4 regions of the Aureimonas sp. OT7 genome follow, and region 1 is predicted to be linked to each of the others. Evidence: predicted binding sites of a transcription regulator. Region 1 holds the regulator's gene; each other region holds the start of a gene.

Region 1 (4,011 bases):
TACAAGCTGAACGGGCGCGCCGGCGTCGATACGATAGTGCGGGCCATGCGCAATGGCTACGGCCTGCTGGATTCGGCCTTCAATTACGAGAACGAGGGCGCCGTCGGCGCGGCCGTGAAGGCGTCCGGCCTGGCGCGCGACACGATCCGAGTCACCTCCAAGCTGCCGGGCCGCAGGCATCGCTATGCGGAGGCACGGGCGACGGTCGAGGAATCCTTGTTCCGCACCGGCCTCGACCATCTGGACATCTACCTCATCCATTGGCCCAACCCGAAGACGGGCCTTTACGTAGAGGCCTGGCAGGCCCTCGTGGATGCGCAGAAGGCGGGCCTTGTCCGCACCATCGGCGTCTGCAACTTCCTGCCTGAGCATATCGAGCGCATCGTCGCGGAGACCGGGGTGGTGCCCGCCATCAACCAGGTGGAACTCCATCCGTATTTTCCGCAGGCCGAGCAACTCGCCTTCGATCGTTCCAAAGGCATCGTCACGCAAGCGTGGAGCCCGCTCGGACGCGCCAACGACATCATCCGAAACGAGACAATCGGCGAGATCGCGCGGCGGCACGGCAGGTCCATTCCGCAGATCATCCTGCGCTGGCAGGTGCAGCAGGGAGCCGTTCCGCTGCCCAAGGCGACATCGGACGAGCGCCAGGTCGAGAACCGGTCCGTCTTCGATTTCGAGTTGTCGCGATCCGACATGGACACGATCGCATCGCTGGCGCGGCCGGATGGCAGGCTCGCCGACCAGGATCCCGCCCGCTACGAAGAGTTCTGAACGCCATGGCGGACGAGGCTGCATGCTGGCTGTGCGGCCGCCCGCTGGGCAGCCGCGTGGAATGGCATCACCCCATCCCGAAAAGTCGCGGCGGCCGGCAGATCGTGCCGGTCCATCCGATCTGCCACCGCACCATGCACACGCATTTCACCAACACGGAACTGGCCCGGATGGAGGCGGAGGGGCAGAGCCTGCGCGAGCGGCCGGAGCTTGCCGGCTTCCTGAAATGGATCGCCCGCCGCCCGCCCGACTTCCATGCCCCGACGCGCCGGAAAGTTTAAGGATAGGAGATAGCACCTGTCGATGCGATCGACGGCCTTGCCCCTAGCGCGCGGCAGTCTGCCGGGCGGCCGCGAAGGTTTCGTCCAGGGCGTAGCCGGCACCGCGGACGGTGCGGATAGGGTCGCGCTGGCGGCCACGGTTGATCGCCTTGCGCAGGCGGCCGACATGCACGTCCACGGTGCGCTCGTCGACGTAGATGTCCCGTCCCCAGACGCCGTCCAGCAACTGCTCCCGCGAGAAGACCCGGCCGGGGGCCTGCAGCAGGAACTCCAGCAGCTTGAACTCCGTCGGCCCCAGCTTCACCTCACGGCCGCCGCGGCGCACGCGGTGCGTCTCGCGGTCGAGGTCGATGTCGCCTGCCGTCAATTGCGACGAGATACGCTCGGGCTTTGCGCGCCGCAGGAGCCCTTTCACGCGGGCCATCAGCTCCGGCGTGGAGAAGGGCTTGACCACGTAATCGTCGGCGCCGACGGACAGCCCGCGCACACGCTCGCTCTCTTCGCCGCGCGCGGTAAGAAGGATGATCGGCATGCGCTCGGTTTCCGGCCGCAGACGCAGGCGGCGGCACAGTTCGACGCCGGAAAGGCCCGGCAGCATCCAGTCGAGGATCAGGAGGTCCGGCACCTCCTCCTTGAGACGCAGGTCGGCTTCGTCGCCGCGCATGATCGTGTCGACGGTGAAGCCCTCGGCCTCGAGATTATAGCGCAGGAGGACGCTGAGGGCCTCCTCGTCCTCGACAACGGTAACCCTGGCGTTCATCCCGGTGTCCTCACTTTTCCGTATCGGCGTTCACCGGCAGCACCATGGAGGTGGTGCGGTCGCCCTTCGGCCGTTCGTCCTCGATCTGCTGGCCCGTCTTGATGTAGTAGATCGTCTCGGCGATGTTGGTCGCATGGTCGCCGATGCGCTCGATGTTCTTGGCACTGAACAGAAGATGCGTGCAGGCCGAGATGTTGCGCGGATCTTCCATCATGTAGGTCAGAAGCTCGCGGAAGATCGACGTGTACATGGCGTCGATATCCTCGTCGCGGGCACGCACCGCCTCTGCACGGTCGGTATCGCGCGTCGCATAGGAATCCAGCACGTCCTTCAACTGGTCCAGGGCAAGCTCGGCCATATGCTCGATGCCGCGCGTCAACTGGACCGGCTGCCCGAATTCGTGGACCGCCATGACGCGCTTGGCGATGTTCTTGCCGAGGTCGCCGATGCGCTCCAGGTCGGAGGCGATGCGGATCGAGCCGACGATCTCGCGCAGGTCCTGCGCCATCGGCTGGCGCTTGGCGATCGTCAGGATGGCGCGCTCCTCCAGCTCCCGCTGGGCGGCGTCCAGAAGAACGTCGTCCGCCACCACCGACTGGGCAAGCGAGAAATCGCTCCGGGTCAGGGCGCGTACCGATTGCTCCACCATGCGCTCGGCCTGACCGCCCATCTCGGAGATGCGGCGCATGATGTATTTCAGCTCTTCGTCGTAAGAGCGTACGATATGGTCTTCCATGGTTTCCCCTCCCCCGGTCAGCCGAAGCGTCCGGTGATGTAATCCTGCGTACGCTTGTCGTCCGGGTTTGAGAACATCTTCTCCGTCGGTCCGACTTCCACGATCCGCCCGAGGTGGAACATGGCCGTGCTTTGCGATACGCGCGCCGCCTGTTGCATGGAGTGCGTCACGATGACGATCGTGAAGTTCTGCTTCAATTCGTCGATCAGCTCTTCCACGGTCGCGGTGGCGATCGGATCGAGTGCCGAGCATGGCTCGTCCATCAGGATCACCTCCGGCGACACGGCGATGGCGCGCGCGATGCACAGGCGCTGCTGCTGGCCGCCCGACAACCCGGTGCCGGCTTCGTGGAGGCGATCCTTCACTTCCTCAAACAGGCCGGCCCTCTTGAGGCTGGTGACGACGATTTCCTCGAGGTCGGCCTTGTTGCGGGCCAGGCCATGGATTTTCGGCCCATATCCGACATTCTCGAAGATGGACTTCGGGAAAGGGTTCGGCTTCTGGAACACCATGCCGACGCGGGCGCGCAGTTCCACCACGTCGAGATCGCGGTCGTAGATGTCGTCCCCGTCGAGCGTGATCTTCCCTTCGACGCGGCAACCCTCGATCGTGTCGTTCATGCGGTTGAGCGTCCGCAGGAAGGTCGACTTGCCACAACCCGACGGGCCGATCAGGGCCGTCACCTGCCGTTCCGCGACATTCAGGTCCACCTCGTACAGCGCCTGCTTGGCGCCGTAGAAGACCGAGACTTTCTCACCACGCATCTTGATGGGCATGTCGAGCTTTCCTGCTGGCCGGGCGGCCTTGATGTGAAGATGTTCCATCATGATCTGCTCCTGCCGCTCCTACCAGCGACGTTCGAACCGGCGGCGCAGAAGCACCGCAGCGATATTCATGAATGCAAGGAACGCAAGCAGCACGATGATCGCGCCGGAGGTACGCTCCACGAAGGCGCGGTCGGCCTCGTTGGCCCACATGAAGATCTGCACGGGCAGCGCCGTCGCCGGGCTCATGGGACCGGAGGGAAAGTCGGCGACGAAGGCCACCATGCCGATCAGCAGAAGTGGAGCCGTTTCCCCGAGCGCCTGGGCGAGGCCGATGATGGTGCCGGTGAGGATGCCCGGCGCAGCGAGCGGCAGCACATGCTGGAACACCATCTGGTTGCGTGAGGCCCCAAGCCCGAGGGCTGCCGCGCGGATGGAGGGCGGCACGGCCTTCAACGCCGCGCGGGTGGCGATGATGATCGTCGGCAGGGTCATCAGCGTCAGCACCAGCCCGCCCACCAGCGAGGCCGAGCGCGGCAGGCCGAACCAGTTGATGAATACGGCGAGGCCGAGAAGGCCGAAGACGATGGATGGCACCGCCGCCAGATTGTTGATGTTCACCTCGATGAGATCGGTCAGCTTGTTCTTCGGCGCGAACTCCTCGAGGTAGATCGCCGCCGCGACACCGATGGGCAG
Region 2 (4,011 bases), 620 kb from region 1:
ATGGCGACTTCCGCCGAGTTGGTCCCGAAATGGGCATGGATATGCGTTACCCCGGACTTTTCAAGATACTCGACGAGCAGGCACGCCTCGGCCAGGGTGATGGCATGGAGTGCGGCGGCCCGGTCGCTGCGCCGCATCATGGCCACCGTCAAACTGATCGCCTGTCCAAACTTTTTCGGCCGCTTGACGGCCAGCCGCATCATCGCGGCGGCCAGCGGGCGCGCCCCGTCCTTCAACAGGTAATAGGTCCGTTGCTGCTCCGCCCTGTCGTCCGGATCGACAAGGTCGGCGTCCCATCCACGCATCGCGGTTCGCACCACCGTCTGGCCAGCGGCTTCCAGTGCCAGGATCTCGCGACGGATGAAGCTGTGGCTCGTCTTGGGATATTGATTGATGAGATACGCGACCTGCATTCCAGAGCACCCGGCTGAAAGACCAAAGACTTGGCGTTACAGCAAGGTATAGCGTCTTTCCGCACGCAAGCCCGCGCGCCTTCGGAATGCTTGCTTCGTCAATTGGTGGTAGGCGCCTCTCAGGCCGCGACGGGCTCGGCTTCGTGCTCGTGCCCGGCAACACCCTGAAGGCCATGGCCGGTCCAGCGGATCATCTCGAAAGTGCCGTCGAACCGCTCTCCGATGGCCGTGCAGCTTTCAACCCAATCGCCGGTATTGATGTAGGCGATGCCGGCACGCTCCGCGATGGCCGCATGATGGATGTGGCCGCAGATCACGCCCTGGCATCCACGCCGCAGCGCCTCGCCGGCCAGCGCATCCTCGAAGGCGCCGATGAAGTTGACGGCGTTCTTGACCTTCAGCTTGGCCCAGGACGATAACGACCAGTAAGGGAAGCCGGCCCAGCGCCGCATGCGGTTGAAGACGTGGTTGACGGCGATTGCCGCGTCATATGCCCAGTCGCCGAGATAGGCGATCAGGCGCGCATTGCGCACCACGACGTCGAATTCGTCGCCATGGATGACCAGGTATCGGCGCCCGTCCGCCGCTTCGAACACGTCGTCGACGCGCACCTCGATTCCGCCGAAATGCTGGCCGGGAAACGGTCGCAGGAACTCGTCGTGATTGCCCGGTATGTAGATGATGCGGCTGCCCTTGCGCGCCTGCCGCAACAGCTTCTGCACCACATCGTTGTGCGAGGCCGGCCAGTGCCAGCTGCGGCGCAGACGCCATCCATCGACGATATCGCCCACCAGGTAGATGGTCGGCGCGGTATGGAAGCGCATGAAGTCTACCAGCAGGTCGGCCTGCGCGGCCTTCGAGCCGAGATGGACGTCGGAAATGAACAGCGTTCGGAACTGCCGCGCGATGGTAGCGGGGGCGACGGTGCCGCCAGGCACGTCCGAGATGGAGTCCATGGGGCTTCGAGCTCCTGTTTCGACTGCTGTGCAGCCAATGCCCGATTCCCATGACATCCATATGATAATGCGGGAAGCCTCCGGTATTCCGGGGATCGATGCCAAACTGTTTCGAACGATCGGGGCACAACAAATGCGTGTAGGAAATGCTCAGACCTTTGCGCGGCGTGCGCCGATGTTCTAGACGAGACTTTCCGCCTCCTGGCGGGGCTGCCCATGCAAAAGCGAGGAACCGATGCCCGGAACAGAAGACATCCAGCCGAACCAGCCGAACCGGGATCTCGACGCACAGGCCTTGTTCTACCATCGGTATCCGCAGCCCGGTAAGCTGGAGATCCGCGCCACCAAGACGCTTGGCAACCAGCGCGATCTGGCGCTGGCCTACTCGCCCGGCGTCGCCGCGCCATGCCTGGAGATCGAAAAGGACGCGTCGCTCGCGGCCGACTACACGGGCAGAGCCAACCTCGTGGCCGTCGTGTCCAACGGAACCGCCGTTCTGGGCCTCGGCGATATCGGGCCGCTGGCGTCCAAGCCGGTGATGGAGGGCAAGGCGGTCCTCTTCAAGAAATTCGCCAATATCGACGTTTTCGACATCGAGGTGGACGCAAGGGAAATCGACCGCCTGGTCGATGTCGTGGCCGCGCTGGAGCCAACCTTCGGCGGCATCAACCTGGAGGACATCAAGGCCCCCGAATGCTTCGAGGTGGAAGAGCGGCTACGGGCCCGCATGGGTATTCCCGTCTTCCATGACGACCAGCATGGAACCGCCATCATCGTCGCGGCCGCCGTGCGCAACGCGCTTCTGCTGGCCGGCAAGGCCATCGAGGACGTGAAGATCGTCACCTCGGGCGCGGGCGCGGCCGCCCTCGCCTGCCTGAACCTTCTCGTATCGCTCGGCGCGCGCAGGGAAAACATCACCTGCACCGATATCGAAGGCGTCGTCTACAAGGGCCGCGAAAAGCGCATGGACCGCTGGATGGAGGTCTATGCCCGCGATACCGAGGCCCGCACGCTGGCCGACGTGATCGGCGGCGCGGACATCTTTCTCGGCCTGTCGGCCGGCGGCATCCTGAAACCGGAGCTGCTCGAGAAGATGGCCGAGCGGCCTCTGGTGATGGCCCTGGCCAACCCCACCCCGGAGGTGATGCCCGACCTGGCGCGGGCCGTGCGCCCGGATGCCATGATCTGCACCGGGCGGTCGGACTTTCCCAACCAGGTCAACAACGTCATCTGCTTTCCCTTCATCTTCCGTGGCGCGCTGGATTGCGGTGCCACCTCGATCAACGAAGAGATGAAGATCGCGGCTGTCGACGCCATCGCGGAGCTGTCGCGGGAGGAGGTGTCCGAAGTGGCCGCCAAGGCCTATGGATCGGAAACACCCGTATTCGGACCCGACTATCTGATCCCCTCGCCCTTCGATCCGCGCCTGATCCTGAAGATCGCGCCGGCCGTGGCGCGTGCCGCCGAAGCGACGGGCGTCGCTTCGCGCCCCATCGCCGACTGGGATGCCTATCTGGACAAGCTCAACCGCTTCGTCTTCCGCTCCGGCCTCATCATGAAGCCGGTGTTCGCGGTGGCACGCAAATCGGGCAAGCGCATCATCTTCTCCGACGGCGAGGACGAGCGCGTGCTGCGCGCCGCCCAGGTGCTGCTGGAGGAAAACATCTGCCAGCCCATCCTGATCGGGCGTCCCAGCGTCCTGCAGACGCGCCTGGAGCGCTTCGGCCTGCGCATCCGTCCCGGCAAGGATTTCGAGGTCGTCAACCCGGAAGACGATCCGCGCTACCGCGATTATGTGGATCACTACTTCTCCAAGGTCGGCCGTCTCGGGGTAAACCCGGACACCGCCCGCACCATCGTACGCACCAACACCACCGTCATCGGCGCGGTTTCGGTGTCCCGCGGCGAGGCCGATGGCCTCATCTGCGGTCTTGCGGGCCGCTTCTCGCGCCATATCCGCGACATCCGCCACGTCATCGGCGCTACGCCCGGCGTCTCCAGGATTTCGGCCCTCAGCCTGCTGATCACGCAATCCGGGCCGCTGTTCTTTGCCGATTCCTACGTGCAGGAAGATCCCTCAGCCGCCGACATCGCGGAGTTCACCCAGCTTGCCGCCAAGGAGCTGGACCGCTTCAACATCGCGCCCAAGGTCGCGCTGGTGTCGCATTCCAACTTCGGCACCGGTGAAACGGAGGATGCGATCAAGCTGCGCGAGGCGCTGGCCATCGTACGGCAGGCCATGCCGGACCTGGAGATCGACGGCGAAATGCACGGCGACGCCGCCCTGTCGGAAGAGCTGCGCAGCCGCGTGATGCCGCAGTCGACGCTGACGGGCGTCGCCAATCTTCTGATCTTCCCGACGCTGGATGCCGCCAACATCACCATGAACGTCGTGAAGGCGATGACGGATTCGCTGCATGTCGGCCCCATTCTTCTGGGTACCAACTCGCCGGCTCACATCCTGACCCCGTCGGCCACCTCGCGGGGCGTGGTCAACATGACGGCCATCGCCGTGGCGGAAGCGGTGCAGAAGCGCGGCTGACGGCCGCGCAAGCCAGGCAAAGGCGGGCGCGCTCGCCTTTGCGGCAGGTCAGGCTGTCAGGGTATGCGCCGCAAGGTGCGGGCATGGCCGATGACCGGCA
Region 3 (4,011 bases), 1.2 Mb from region 1:
ACGGGTTGTGCGGGGCAGGGCCATGGCTTGCGACCCACAGACGAGGATGAGATCGAAGCCCAGTGGAAACAGGCTGCGATTGGCCGCCATTGCGGCAACGAAGCCGGGCGGCAGCCCGGCGATGCGCACACGCCGGCTCGTTTCGATGCCGGGTCCCGCGAGGTCCAGCGTGGCGCCCTCGTCGAAAGCCTCGACGGCCAGGAGCACGGTGGACGAACGGTCCGGATAGTCCGCCGTGCCGATGGCGAAGTCGCCGAACGAAAAGGTCAGGCCGCAGGGAAAGCAGGCAAAGCTGGCCATGGCCGCAGTCGACGCAAGCGGTGCCCCGGTGTGGAAGGCCAGCCATGCTGCGGCGTCAGCCTGGATGTCGGCGTGGAAGAAGACCGGCGTTTCATGGTCGCACAGAGTTGCCAGCAGCGCCGCCATGGCAGGTGGAAGGCCCGGCCCATAGGCCATCCCATCCAGGCAAACGCCGGTCCCCGGCTGGGCGAAAGCATCCATGATGCGCCGGAAAACCGATTGCGCGTCATAAACCGGACTACGAAAGCCGCCATCGTGGATAGTGTCGGCAAGGGGCGTCATTCGTCGTCTCCGCGAACCATTGTGAAGAAATCGACCCGGGTCGCCTCCGCCTCCGACCGCTCGTTGCGCACAAGGGCCCGGCGCGCGTCGATGGCGGGATCTATCAATCGGGCCTCGACGGCCTCACGATAGGCGTGCGTCTGCCAGAGGGCGTCCACATGCGCCGCCCTCGTGCTGCGCTCCGCATGCCGGCCCAGCAGCATGGAATGCCCGACCGTTCCGTCCGCCAGGCGCACCGAAGCACGGGTGACGCTGGCTTCGCCGAGGTTGAAAGCGGCGCCGGCGCCACCGATCCGCCCACGCAGCATCACCGAGCCGATCTCCGGCCCGCGCAGCGTCTGCGCGCATGGCATGTCGGCCGACAGCGCCTCATAGAGCTGGTCGAACCGATCGGGCGGACAAAGGGCGATCGCATCCAGCGCGCGCTTTCTCCGGCTTGTCTCGTCACTCTGCATGTCCATTCTCCAAACATGTCTACTTGTGTATACAAGTGACACTCTGTATCTTCTGAATACGCCATGGCCGATGACGGCTTGATGACACCGGAGGTTTTGTTTGGAGCGGCAGGATGGATTGGCGCGCTGGCGCTGGGTCGCCGACCGGATCGAAGAGGCGATCCGCAATGGGGAGTTCGCCGGGAAGCTTCCGGGCGAGGTTGCCCTGGCCGAAAAATACGGCGTCAACCGCCACACCGTACGACGGGGCATCGCCGCTCTCGGCCAGGCCGGCTGGCTTCGGACCGAGCGCGGCAAGGGCACCAGCGTCGTGCGTCTGGAAGAGGCGAAAATCCCCTATCCGATCGGCACGCGAACGCGCTTCTCGGAGAATATGGGGCGGTTGTCACGCAAGGTCGGGGGTCGGCTGATTCGCGCGGAAAGGGTGCAGGACGCGTCTTTGGCCGCAGTGCTCGGCTTGCCGCCATCGGCGGTCCTGCATCGCCTGGAATGCCTGTCGGTGGTGGATGGCGTGCCGCTTTCCCTGGCGACGAACTGGTTGTCGGCCAAGGACTATCCCGGCATCGTGCACGCTTACGCCGAAAGCGGCTCCATCACGCAGGCCCTGTCGAGCGAAGGGCTGGTCGACTATGTGCGTTCGGAGACACGCGTTACCGCCGAGCCGGCCGGACCGGACGACGGGGAATTGCTGCACTGCGCATCGCAGGCAATACTCCTGATTACCCGTTCGATCGACTCGACGCCGGAGGGCAAGCCGGTCCAGATCGTTCGTACCCGTTTTCCGGCCGACCGCATGGAACTCGTTTTCGGCCCATCCTAAGCTTTTTTCCGCAGCGCGAGGAAACCCCATGAGCTTCGATCTCGTCATCCGCAACGCAACCCTGCCGGACGGACGGCGCGGCATCGACATCGCGGTCCGCAATGGTCGGATCGAGGCCGTCGAAGCAGGCGTGGACGGCGAGGCGGGGGAGGTGGTCGATGCGGGAGGACATCTGGTCTCGCCGCCCTTCGTGGACATCCATTTCCACATGGACGCGACGTTGTCGCTTGGCATTCCGCGCCTGAACCGCAGCGGGACGCTTCTGGAAGGCATCCAGCTATGGGGGGAGTTGAAGCCGCTGTTGACCAGGGACGCGGTCGTGGAGCGGGCCATGCGCTATTGCGATCTTGCGGTTTCGCAGGGGCTGCTTGCGGTCCGCAGCCATGTCGACGTGTGCGATGACAGGCTGGTCGGTGTGGAGGCGCTGCTCGAAGTCAGGGATGCGGTCCGCGACTATCTGGACCTGCAACTCGTGGCTTTTCCCCAGGACGGCCTGTTCCGCAATCCGAATGCGGAAGCAAACCTGTTGCGTGCGCTGGACATGGGCGTGGACGTCGTTGGCGGCATCCCGCATTTCGAGCGGACCATGGAGGCCGGCGCCCGGTCGGTCACGCGGCTCTGCGAGATCGCCGCGGAGCGGGGCCTGATGGTGGACCTGCATTGCGACGAGACGGACGACCCGATGTCCCGTCATATCGAGACGCTGGCGGCCGAGACCGTGCGCCTCGGACTCCAGGGCAGGGTGGCCGGTTCGCACCTGACCTCCATGCATTCGATGGACAATTACTACGCCTCCAAACTGCTTCCCTTGATCGCGGAGGCGCAAATCCATTGCGTGCCGAACCCGGTAGCCAATATCGTGCTGCAAGGCCGGCACGACACCTATCCGAAGCGACGGGGCATGATGCGCGTGCCGGAGTTGTGGGCGCTGGGCGTCAATGTCGCTTTCGGACAGGATAGCTGCATGGACCCATGGTACTCGATGGGCAATGCCGACATGCTGGATGTCGCGCATATGGCGGTCCATACCGGGCACCTGACCAGCCGCGACGCCGTCACGAGGTGCTTCGATGCGGTGACACGCGCCGGGGCAGCCGCCTTCGGGCTGGAATCCTACGGGCTGGAGAAGGGGTGCCACGCCGATCTGGTGATGCTGGATGCGGCGGACGCCATAGAGGCGGTGCGCCTTCGCAGCCCGCGACTGCGCGTTTACCGGCGGGGCAGGCTGGTCAGCCGGGCCGAGCCGCGCCGCGCCGAGTTGAGCCTGCCGGGCCGACCCGCCATAGTGGCGCCCTCCGCCTACGCACCGCCGCTGGGCTGAGCGTTCAAGCGTTCAATTGCCACAAGGCGCCATTAAGCAGGCTGGCAAAGGCCACCCACGCGACATACGGCACGAAGCACCAGGCGGCACGGCGCTCCACCGTCCACGCACGGACGGTGAAGGCCCCGGCTGCGGCCAGCATGCCAAGGGCAATCCCGAGAGCCGGCCCCAAAAGGTTTGCGCCGAAGAAGACCGGTGTCCATACGAAGTTCAGGCCCATCTGCAGGAACCATAGCGTCAGCGCCGGTCGATCCCGCTTGCGCCAGACGAGCCATCCGGCGATGCCGATGAGGACATAGAGCAATGTCCAGACCGGTGCGAAAATCCAGTTGGGTGGGTTGAACCACGGCTTCTGAAGGCCCTCATACCACGCGCCGGGAACGTTGTTCGCGCCGATCAGGAGCCCGCCGCCCACGGCGATCAGCAGGAAGATACAAAGGGAAACGTATCTGGGAGTCATCGGCCACCTAACTCTGTGCAACCCGGAATATCGCTGTGTCGTTTGTTCGGGACCAGGAAGAAAGAGGCGCTCCCGTGACGAATTGCAAGATCGCCGACAGGCCGCTTCTCGTCCTGCTTCACGCCTTCGGCTCGAGTCGCAATGCGTGGAACGAGATCGCACCGCATTTCGAAGAGGTATTCGATGTCTTCGCGCCCGACCTGCCGGGCTTCGGAAGCGCGGCCGACCAGGGCGCGCGCAGCGTCGAAGACACTGTCACCGCGCTGGCCGGTGAGATCGCCGACCGTGTGGGCCCCAAAGGATGGATCGCAGCCGGGCACAGCATGGGCGGCAAGTTTGCCACCATCCTCGCATCCGGAAGGACAGGCGGGCT
Region 4 (4,011 bases), 1.5 Mb from region 1:
GTGGTGGCCACGACGCGGCCCGAGACCATGCTTGGCGACAGCGGAGTGGCCGTCAATCCGGAAGACCATCGCTATGAGGACCTGGTCGGGCGCAAGGTGCGCATACCGCTGGTCGGGCGCCTCATCCCGGTGGTGGCCGACGATTATGCCGATCCTGAAGCCGGCTCCGGCGCGGTGAAGATCACCCCCGCGCATGATTTCAACGATTTCGAGGTCGGCCGCCGCAACGGCCTGCGCGCCATCAGCATACTGGCTCCGGACGGCACCGTATCGCTGCGCGACAACGCCGAATTTCTGGAGGGGCTGTACGACGAAGACGGCGAGCGGGCCATCGGCATGTTCGAAGGCCTGGATCGCTTCACGGCGCGCAAGCTGCTTGTGGACTGGCTGGAAGAGGAGGGCTACCTCGCCAAGGTCGAGGACCATGTCCACATGGTGCCTCACGGCGACCGTGGCGGCGTGCCGATCGAGCCTTACCTGACGGACCAGTGGTACGTGGATGCGGCGACGCTGGCAGAGCCGGCAATCGCCAGCGTGCGCGCCGAACGCACGAAATTCGTGCCCCGCAACTGGGAGAAGACCTATTTCGACTGGATGGAGAACATCCAGCCCTGGTGCATCTCGCGGCAATTGTGGTGGGGACACCAGATACCCGCCTGGTACGGCCCGGACGGGGAAATCTTCGTCGCCGAGGAGGAAGAGGAGGCCTTCGCCGCGGCATTGGCCCACTATGTAGTGAACGGCACGCTGACGGACGCGGCCGCGCGTGCAATGGCCGACGATCCGGATGGCATACAGCAATTGCTGACGCGGGACGAAGACGTGCTGGACACGTGGTTCTCTTCGGCGCTGTGGCCCTTCTCGACTCTGGGCTGGCCGGACGAAACCAAGGAGGTCGCCACCTACTACCCGACCAGCGACCTCATCACCGGGTTCGACATCATTTTCTTCTGGGTTGCCCGGATGATGATGATGGGTCTCCATTTCATGGACAAGGAGCCCTTCGACACCGTCTACGTCCACGCGCTGGTGCGCGACAAGACCGGCGCCAAGATGTCGAAGTCGAAGGGCAACGTCATCGATCCGCTTGAGCTGATCGACGAGTACGGGGCCGACGCGCTGCGCTTCACGCTGGCCATCATGGCAGCCCAGGGGCGTGACGTGAAGTTGGATCCGCAGCGCATCGCGGGTTACCGCAATTTCGGCACCAAGCTCTGGAACGCCACGCGCTTTGCTGAAATGAACGGTGCCGTGCACGGGAAGGCCCTGTCCGCGCGGGATGTCCAGCTTCCGCTGAACCGGTGGATCCTGACGGAACTTGCGCGCACGGTGTCGAGCGTCGACGAGGCCCTTGCCGCCTACCGGTTCAACGATGCGTCCGGGGCGCTGTACCGGTTTGTCTGGAATACCTACTGCGACTGGTATCTGGAACTCGCCAAGCCAGTGTTCATGGCCAATGACCCGCAGGCGCAGCAGGAAACGCGCCTGGTCACGGGGTATGTGCTGGACAGGATCTATGCGCTGCTCCATCCGTTCATGCCCTTCCTGACGGAGGAACTCTGGTCGGTCACCGCGCCGAAAGACGGGGGCCGGCCGGCGCTGCTGTGCCTTTCGGAATGGCCGAGGGACGAGTTTACAGACGAGGCATCCGCCGCCGACATCAACTGGCTGATCGACCTCGTCACCGAAATCCGGTCCGTGCGGGCCCAGATGAATGTGCCGCCCGCCGCCGAAGTCCGGCTGCTGGCCCTTGGTGCCGACGAGGCAACTTGCGAAAAGCTCGTACGCCACGAAGCGTCGTTGCGCCGTCTGGCGCGCCTGTCCGATATCGAGAACGGCGCCCAGGCTCCCGACAATGCCGCCCAGATCGTCAGCGCCGGCGTCGCCTATGCGCTTCCTCTGGAAGGCATTATCGACATTGCCGCAGAGAAGGCCCGACTGGCCAAGGCCATCGCCAGGCTGGAGGATGAAATTTCGCGCATAGACAAGAAACTGCAGAACGAGCGCTTCGTGGCCAACGCGCCGGAAGAGGTGGTCGAGCAGGAGCGTGAAAAACGGTCGGCCTACGAGCAGGAGCGCGACGCGCTTGCGCAGGCGACGCAGAGCATCGGCTAAACTGTTGTTTCAGCGCAACATGGACTTCTAACTCTTCCGTTTACGGAAGAAAGCTGCAGGCGGACGGCGATAGCGGTCCGCCTGTTTTTTATTTTAGAATCAGCGTGAAAAACATAACCGCTCATACGGCGGGTTAGCTGCCGTCTGGTATTCGAGCCCGTAGAGGCGTGTTGCAAATTCTGCGTGACATCATACCGTCGCATGAAAGAGTGCCGGGCTGGCGGCACCCAGGGGGGGAATGCGACATGGGTAGACTGGGCGGGCTTCTGGCATCGGCAGCGACGTTTGTGGCAGCTGGATCGGGCGCCGCTTCGGCGGCCGGCTTCCAGCGGGGTATCGCCGATACGGATATCTTGTACGAGCCGGGGATGTTTTCCGCGCGCTTCGGCATGACCTATGTCAGCCCGGAACGCGGCTTCTCGTCGATCGAAGGTGTTTCCGGCGATTATGGTCAGTATACCGGCACCTACCGGTTGCCGAGCCCCGCGATCAAGTTCGGCAACGGGCCATTCGCCTGCGCCGGCACCTACATCGAAAGTTTCGCAGCCGAGGCGAACTACTCCAGCCTTCCGGGCGGGGCCCAGCCGGTAGACCCGGCGACGGGATCGCGCGTCCAGAGCCTTGAGTTCGATTCGAACGAGTGGGGCGTCACCTGCCGTGCGAGCTACGATGCCGATATCGGCCGGTTCAGCCTTCTTGGCGGTGTCTTCTTCGAGGACTTCAATTTCGCGGGCACCAGCTTCGGAAGCGCAGCCGTGCCTGCCGCAGCCGTCAACCCGGCGCTACCGGCAACCGCGGCGCTGGTGATTCCCGTTTCGCTTTCCGTCGATGCGCGCGGTGATTACGAGCCCGGCTATCGCATCGGCGTGGCTTACGAAAAGCCGGAAATCGCCCTTCGTGCGCAGATCCTCTACCGTTCGGAAGTCACGCATTCGAGCCCGGACGGAACGGGCGTGGCCACCGTGACCGGCCCGGGGCGCATCATCAGCGCATCGGGCGCGACCCTCGGCATCGTGCCGGAATCGGTCTTGCCGACGTTGCCGGCCGGCGTTGCCTTTCTTAACGATGTCGTCAGCCCGCAAAGCCTCTACGTCAACTTCCAGACGGGTATCGCCGAGGATACGCTTCTTCTCGCCAATTTCCGCTGGACGGACTGGAGCACCAACCGGGACGTCCTTGTGACGTACCGCTCGGCGCTGGGCGTGCGCGAAAACAACAGCCCTTACTACTGGGATGACGGATATTCGTTCCAGATCGGCCTTGGCCGCGCCTTCAACGAGGAGATTTCGGCTGTCGTCATGCTTGGCTACGACAGCGGCGTGTCGACCGGCGCTGAAACCACCTATACGGACCTGTATACGGTTTCCGGCGGCGTCTCCTTCAAGCAGAACTTCGGCGAAATCCGCGTGGGCGGCTTGGTCGGTTACTGGACGGATGGTTCGCAGTCCGTCGACCGGGGCGCGATCTTCAACGCCGAAGTGGGTGACGACTGGGTCTACGCCGCGACTGCGTCATTCAAGCTGAATTTCTGAAAACGGCCATAACTCGTTGTCAGATAACGGGGTGTGCCAATTACCTTGGCGCATCCCTTATGTTTTGTCCGTGCGGCTGCAGGCGTAACGATCCGTTTTCCATTTCTCGGCCGGTGGGCACCTTGTTGTCCGCAAGCAACACCATTGCAAAACAGCATCGGCTATAGATGCAGACACTGGCAATGCCGCGCTGCTGCCATAAACGGGCATCACTTCAAATGCCGATACGGCAGATCGAAGCGTCCAGTCATGGAACCTGCTGCCGGCATTGATGGAACGGGTGGAGCATCGCGGTGAAGCATGTCCTGGGACGGGTAGTGGGTTGCTTGATGGTGCTGACCGCCAGCGCCGCCGCCCCGATTCC

What was found. The regulator PhoB, encoded in region 1, activates phosphate uptake and scavenging genes when phosphate is short. The targets are predictions, from matches to a motif close to TGTCATNNANCTGTCAT.
Region 2: a site for PhoB is predicted at 1,420-1,436, ahead of IGS74_RS14055 (UDP-2,3-diacylglucosamine diphosphatase). Genes of this name have one in related genera too.
Region 3: a site for PhoB is predicted at 1,108-1,124, ahead of phnF (phosphonate metabolism transcriptional regulator PhnF). Genes of this name have one in related genera too.
Region 4: a site for PhoB is predicted at 2,300-2,316, ahead of IGS74_RS10085 (long-chain fatty acid transporter). Genes of this name have one in related genera too.

Annotation. Positions count from the first base shown of each region.
Region 1 is NZ_CP062167.1:3,574,469-3,578,479, forward strand. Features, by position in the region: gene IGS74_RS17080 (aldo/keto reductase) at 1-774, shown strand, start outside; gene IGS74_RS17085 (HNH endonuclease) at 780-1,055, shown strand; gene phoB (phosphate regulon transcriptional regulator PhoB) at 1,099-1,815, opposite strand; gene phoU (phosphate signaling complex protein PhoU) at 1,826-2,551, opposite strand; gene pstB (phosphate ABC transporter ATP-binding protein PstB) at 2,569-3,378, opposite strand; gene pstA (phosphate ABC transporter permease PstA) at 3,397-4,011, opposite strand, start outside.
Region 2 is NZ_CP062167.1:2,953,589-2,957,599, forward strand. Features, by position in the region: gene IGS74_RS14050 (glycosyltransferase family 4 protein) at 1-413, opposite strand, end outside; gene IGS74_RS14055 (UDP-2,3-diacylglucosamine diphosphatase) at 533-1,369, opposite strand; gene IGS74_RS14060 (NADP-dependent malic enzyme) at 1,605-3,911, shown strand; gene gltX (glutamate--tRNA ligase) at 3,968-4,011, opposite strand, start outside.
Region 3 is NZ_CP062167.1:2,412,428-2,416,438, forward strand. Features, by position in the region: gene phnH (phosphonate C-P lyase system protein PhnH) at 1-582, opposite strand, end outside; gene phnG (phosphonate C-P lyase system protein PhnG) at 579-1,037, opposite strand; gene phnF (phosphonate metabolism transcriptional regulator PhnF) at 1,138-1,857, shown strand; gene IGS74_RS11560 (amidohydrolase family protein) at 1,886-3,178, shown strand; gene IGS74_RS11565 (TspO/MBR family protein) at 3,183-3,638, opposite strand; gene IGS74_RS11570 (alpha/beta fold hydrolase) at 3,713-4,011, shown strand, end outside.
Region 4 is NZ_CP062167.1:2,095,025-2,099,035, forward strand. Features, by position in the region: gene IGS74_RS10080 (valine--tRNA ligase) at 1-2,115, shown strand, start outside; gene IGS74_RS10085 (long-chain fatty acid transporter) at 2,361-3,647, shown strand; gene IGS74_RS10090 (tetratricopeptide repeat protein) at 3,941-4,011, shown strand, end outside.